One region of the Streptococcus sp. sy018 genome, then DNA from elsewhere that is predicted to be linked to it. Evidence: predicted binding sites of a transcription regulator. Region 1 holds the regulator's gene; the other holds the start of a gene.

Region 1 (3,374 bases):
ACTGCTTTTTCAACTTTTTCACCTAGATAATCTTCTGCATAACCTTTCAAGTATTGCAAGATCATAGCCGATATTTCTTGTGGTGTATATTCTTTACCATTGGCAGAAACTTTTTCAGATGTTCCCATTTTTGATTTGATTGAGATGATTGTTTCTGGGTTCGTAACTGCTTGACGTTTTGCGGCATCACCAACGATGATTTCGCCATTTTTAAAAGAAACAACCGATGGTGTCGTACGGTTTCCTTCTGGATTAGCAATAATCTTGCTTTCAGTTCCTTCAAGAACTGCTACTGCTGAGTTTGTTGTTCCTAAGTCAATACCAATAATTTTAGACATTGTGTTACCTCTATTTCTTTACTTATACTTCTGCTAGTTTAATGTCATCTCGGACAAGCATCATTTTAACGATAAATTAGTTATAAACAACTACCATGGCTGGACGCAATAAACGATCATGGAGTTGATAACCTTTTTGGAAAACTTCTGCAATCGTATCTGCTGGATGGCCTTCATCAGCAGCCAAGGTTTGAACAGCCATGTGGAAGTTAGCATCAAACTGCTCTGTCGCCACTTCTTCAACACCTTCTTCTTTAAGGGCTTGAACCAAACTATCACGTGTCATTTCCAGACCTTTTTTAACGTCTTCTGTCAATCCGTCAACTGCCAAAGCACGCTCAAGATTATCCAAGGCTGGTAAAACTTTCTTGGCCAAATCCTGTGAACGGTATTTTTGTAGTTGTTGGCGTTCTTCTGTGGCACGACGTTGAATATTTTGCATTTCAGCATGAGCTCGTAAGTATTTGTTTTCAAACTCATCAACCTTTGCTTGAAGCCTTGCTACCTCAGAAGATGAGTCCTCTGTTTCTTCAGCGACTGTCTCTGTCATTTCTTCTTCAATAGGATTTGTTTCCTCTTCTAATGCTTCATTTTTAATATCTTCCGACATAATCGTCTCCTTTTTCTACTTCATAATGGTTACTATTAAGATAGCGATAGTAATCACCCAATTTAACAGCCAAAACCTTACTCACTAATTTAATTAAACTAATCAGTCGGCGATAATCCATCTCCACCGGACCAATTAGACTTAACTGCCCAAAACCACGATAGGGAATGAGAAATTTTTGTTGGATGACACCGACCTGTCCCAAATCTTGTTTTAGCTGATCAGCTAGGTCAATATGAGTCATCTCATCTTCTTGCATTTGCTCCCTTAATAAGTTGGCGACCTCTTGATTATTATCCAAAAATTGATAGGTTTTTAAGTTAGCATAGCTCAAACTATTAACCTTACCAGCTATAAAAACACTTTCTCGGAATAACTCAGAAAAAATGTATTCGAACAAATCAAGAACATTATCGGTCGTCACAAAATATTTTTGCACAACCTGCGGAATCTCTGTCCTGAGCTTATAGTGAATTTCTAGGACAGATTTATCAAGCAGACGTTCATTGACAAGATTTTCCAAAACCAGTAAATCACGACTCAAAAAGTTTTTCGGAATGGCAAATTGAATCGTTACTGGCTTTGACGCATCTAAAACCATAATCGCCAAAGCATCATGGCTACTATGCTGGACAATCTTAAAACCTGTTAGAGTCTGTTCTTTAGCTTCCACATCAAGTGTCACCGCTGTATAGCCTGTCATGTCAGCTAAAAGCCGACTAGCTGTTTGCAACAAATCTTCTAACTTAAAAGCTTCAAAATCAAAGGCTTTAATGACTTGATAAGCATCTGCTTCATCAAGCCGTCCTTCTTGCATAGAATGCTCAATCACATACTTAAACCCAGCTAAACTCGGTTTTCGACCACTAGAAGTATGGGCTTTTTCCAATAAGCCTATCTTCTCTAAGCGAGCCATATCATTACGAATGGTGGCCGAACTTGACTCGATCATTTCTTGCAAACTTTTTGAACCAACAGGTTCGTGAGTTTGAACAAATAGATCAACAATCAGATTCAGAATATCACTCTGACGTTGAGTGATCATAAGACCCACCTCCATTCGTTAGCACTCTTGTTTGAAGACTGCTAATTTATAACTCTATTATACCCCAATAAATTGTCTTGTCAAGAAAAAACACAAAAAAATTAGCACTCTTTTTTATCGAGTGCTAATTTTTATCGTAACGGGTTAAATTCTTCTCTTCAATCAGTTTAATCAATTTTGCTTCATAATCAGCAATAGGGCTAAAACCCGCTTTATTTAAAGCTTTGACCGAAATTTTATAATCTGTTGAGGTGACCAGAGTTTCATAAAGTTCCTTGCCCCAGACCTTTCCTGACTTCAGAATTGCCAGATAATCATAGAGAGACGCCTTCCAACTGTCATAAATCGCAAAACGATCTGTCACAGTCGTTAATTTATTAGATAAGTAACGGGTGGTTGACAAAGAAATACTATCACGACCCTCATAAGCTGGCAAGGCCATAAGATTATGATAATTCACTGCCACGACATAAGTACCATAATTAGAAGATAAAGCCGCCTGACCAATAATAAGAGAGGCTGGCACTCCATAGGCGTCTGATAATTCTTGAGCAATCGGAGCTATTTTTTCAATAAATTGTTCCTGAGTATAGGACGTTCTAACTACCGTTTCTGCTCGCATCATTTGTGGCCGACTCAAAATCGACACTAATCCTATCAAGAGCAAAAAGGTAAGGCAAAGCATACCCTTCAATGATAAGCGACGCTTCATTGTCCGTTCTCCTTCAATAATTCAATGTATTCTTCTAAAGCCAAGTTATGCTTGACCATATAGGCTGCTGAGATTTTTCCAACATAACGGTAATGCCAATTTTCATAAGCAATGCCTGTAATGATCGTCTTATCTTTTGGAAATCGTAAAACAAAACCATACGTTGCTGCCAACTGTTGTACTTGCTTGGCAATCGCTTCATCACTACCATCTAAGTTAGGTGTCGTACTCATATCAAAAGCAAGCCCAGTTTGATGTTCACTAGCTCCTGGTGGTTGAGAAAATGTTTGGACAATTTTCTCAGCCTCATCTCGACTTAAACTTGGATCACCCAGTAGCTCTCTCTCCACATAGCCATTATAGACTTGTTCTTGGTAAGCAACGCTACGATAGGCTGAAATCAACTGTTCATTAGATGATATGCTTTGTGCTGCTGCTAAAAACTGTCTGACATCATTTTCAATCCGCCTATCAACAAACACCCCATTGACTTCTACCAAATCAGGATTCAACTCAGCTTTAGGGTAACTACGATTAACTAAAACCAACTCCCAATCCGTTGACGACACCTTGGGTAAATCGGCTAATTCAACTGTTGTTGATGAAGCAGATTCTTCTTGTTGGAGTGACGGTTCAGTCTGTTTAACAAAAGAGCAAGCTCCCAACAAG
Region 2 (3,374 bases), on a different contig from region 1:
TATCATTTCTTACATCATCATTGATGGATCCATAGCTGGCATAGCAGGTGCTGCTGGCTCTGGTTTATTGGCAACAACAGCCTCTGTTGTTAAAATCAAGCTCGCTACAGACGCTGCATTTTGAAGGGCTGAACGACTAACCTTAACAGGATCAATAATACCTGTTTCAACCATGTTAACCCACTCACCATTAGCTGCATTAAATCCTGTACCTGCTGGGCTATTTTTCAAACGATCAATAATCACTGATCCTTCATAACCTGCGTTAAGTGCAATCTGACGAACTGGCTCTTCCAAGGCACGAAGAACGATATTGCGACCTGTCGCCTCATCACCTTCAAGATCCAACTCGGCTACCTTAGCAATCACATTAACAAAGGCTGTTCCACCACCAGAAACAATACCTTCTTCAACTGCCGCACGCGTTGCATTAAGAGCATCTTCAATACGAAGTTTCATCTCTTTCAGTTCAGTTTCTGTTGCCGCACCGACCTTAATCACTGCGACACCACCTGACAATTTAGCCAAGCGTTCTTGTAATTTTTCACGGTCAAAATCTGACGTTGTTGTTTCAATATGTGATTTAATCAAATTTACACGGTTAAGAATATCTGCCTCTTGACCTGCACCCTCAACAATAACAGTCTTGTCTTTATCAACAGTAACACGCGCAGCTTGTCCCAAATGAGTCAAATTAGCATCTTTCAAGTCCAAACCAAGATCTTCTGTCAAGACTGTACCACCAGTTAGGATAGCGATATCTTCCAACATAGCTTTACGACGATCACCAAAACCAGGTGCCTTAACTGCAACAACATTGAACGTTCCACGAATCTTGTTCAAGACAAGGGTTGGCAGGGCCTCACCGTCAACATCATCAGCCACAATCAAAAGCGGACGACTTGTTTTCAACACTTCTTCCAAAAGTGGCAGAATATCTTGGATATTAGAAATCTTCTTGTCCGTAATCAAGATGAATGGATTTTCAAGATCTGCTACCATTTTCTCGTTATCCGTTACCATGTATTGTGACAGGTAACCACGCTCAAATTGCATCCCTTCAACCACGTCAAGCTCAGTTTCCATACCACGAGATTCTTCGATGGTGATAACACCGTCTTTACCAACACGTTCCATAGCTTCACTGATGTACTCACCAACTTTTTGACTACGAGATGATACGGCAGCAACTTGGGCAATGGCTTCCTTATTCGCAACTGGTTGGGCAATGGCTTTTAATTCATCGACAGCAGTTGAAACTGCCATCTCAATCCCTCGACGGATACCGATTGGATTAGCTCCAGCAGTAACGTTTTTCAAGCCCTCACGCACAATAGCCTGAGTCAAAACAGTTGCTGTGGTTGTCCCGTCACCTGCGATGTCATTAGTTTTTGACGCTACTTCTGACACCAATTTTGCACCCATATTTTCAAAATGATCTTCTAACTCAATCTCTTTGGCAATGGTTACCCCATCATTAGTAATCAAAGGTGACCCAAAAGATTTTTCTAAAACCACATTACGACCTTTAGGCCCTAAGGTTACCTTGACTGTATCAGCCAAAATATCTACACCACGAACCATGCTAGTTCGTGCATCTGACGAAAATTTAATTTCTTTTGCCATTATCATCTACTCCTTTTACTCTACAATCGCTAGAATATCTGCCTCACGAATGATGAGAAGATCCTCATCTCCTTCTTTGACGTCGATACCTGCCATTTGCTCAAACAAAACAACTTGACCTACGGCTACGCTAGGAGTAACCAAGTCACCATTGATGGTGCGTGGCCCTTCTCCAACGGCTAAAATTTCAGCTTTTTTAGGTTTGTTGGTCGATTTTGTTGCCATGACAAAGCCACCAATCATTTCTTCTTTTTCTTCTAATACTTTTACGATAACACGATCGCCTAAGGGTTTTAACATAACTACCTCCATTTTTAGCACTCTTTTATATAGAGTGCTAATTGATACTTCTATTTTATCACTTAGTCAGAATTAGTCAAGAATAAAGTCTTCTTTTTTGTAACGTTTTCAAAAAAACGAAGACAGCTAAATTTATTAAAAAGGTAGGGGTTCTTCATCTAAAACTAAATCGGTCAAGTCATTCGATTGGTTGTTTTCACGAATGGCTCGCTGAGCACGACTCTCCAATAATTGAAAGGCTGTCACCAAAACTTCTGTCATATAATGAGTAGAACCATTTTTCTCATACTTACGGGTACGCAATTCACCATCAACAGAAATTAAACTACCTTTATTGGCATAGCTAGCTAAGGTTTCAGCCAAGCGACCCCAAATTACTAGATTGATAAAATCAGCTTGTCGTTCCCCTTCTTGATTCTTAAATCGGCGATTGACTGCCAAACTCACTCGTGTTAGGTATTTATCTGTTGGCGTCTTAATCAATTCTGGACTAGCTGTCAAGCGCCCAATTAAAATCACTTTATTATACATTTTCTTACCTCCTTATCTTATTATTCGATAAATATAATAAAAAAGAGCAAGCTAACTTGCTCTTTAATTTTATCCCTGCCAATGAATCTTAGCATCAAAGGCCTGACCAACTGGTGTGCTTGGTGCTAACTCGATAATCCCTCGTTTTTCTGGAGCATTAGGAAGTGCGAGTTCTCTAGGCGAACACATCATGCCATGACTTGCCACACCACGCAAGCTACCTGGGAAAATCAGACTACCCTTTGGCATCATCGCTCCTGGCAGAGCCACAATCGTCTTCAAACCTTTCGCTGCATTTGGAGCCCCTGCCACAATCTGTACAATCTGATCTTGGCCAATTGCTACTTGACAGATATTTAAGTGATCACTATCTGGATGTGCTTCCATGGCTACAATTTCACCAACTACAAATTTGGGACTTAAATCATTAACCAAAACCTCGGTAAAGCCTTGAGAGGTTAATTCTTGATTTAATTTTGCGATTTTCTCATCGCTAAGAAAAACTTGACCATTTCCTTCAACATCAATCAGACTAGATACCTCAAAAATATTCCAAGCAACGGTTTGACCACCGTCAACTTGAAATACTCTAGCAATCTTGCCCTTTTTCTCAACTGCTACTGGCTGACCTTGGTCATCAGCCACAATCACCATTAACACATCTCCGACTTGTTCTTTATTATAGGTATAAATCATATCTACTTCCTTATCTTAAATCTCGGCTAAAAATTGATTGATTTCAGCCTTACTCTTACGTTGTTTATTTACCAGACGAGCCAGCTCTTGTCCATTTTGACGCACCACTAAGCTAGGAATGCCAAAAATATCCCATTCTCTAGCCAAGTCTAGATAACGATCACGATCAACTTGAACAAATCTAAAAGTTGTATTTTCTGCTTCAATCTCTGGCAAGCTCG

Evidence for each region. Region 1 encodes HrcA, which represses chaperone genes, less so after heat shock. Its sites were predicted from a motif close to TTAGCACTCNNNNNNNNNGAGTGCTAA; they were not measured.
Region 2: a site for HrcA is predicted at 1,941-1,967, ahead of groES (co-chaperone GroES). Genes of this name have one in related genera too.

The regions. Positions count from the first base shown of each region.
Region 1 covers NZ_VOHN01000006.1:56,754-60,127, reverse strand. The annotation lists gene dnaK (molecular chaperone DnaK) at 1-338, opposite strand, end outside; gene grpE (nucleotide exchange factor GrpE) at 415-948, opposite strand; gene hrcA (heat-inducible transcriptional repressor HrcA) at 932-1,993, opposite strand; gene FRX52_RS05390 (glycoside hydrolase family 73 protein) at 2,118-2,705, opposite strand; gene FRX52_RS05385 (D-alanyl-D-alanine carboxypeptidase family protein) at 2,702-3,374, opposite strand, start outside.
Region 2 covers NZ_VOHN01000003.1:142,675-146,048, reverse strand. The annotation lists gene groL (chaperonin GroEL) at 10-1,626, opposite strand; gene groES (co-chaperone GroES) at 1,642-1,926, opposite strand; gene FRX52_RS04065 (single-stranded DNA-binding protein) at 2,062-2,457, opposite strand; gene ytpR (YtpR family tRNA-binding protein) at 2,527-3,153, opposite strand; gene FRX52_RS04055 (thioredoxin family protein) at 3,169-3,374, opposite strand, start outside.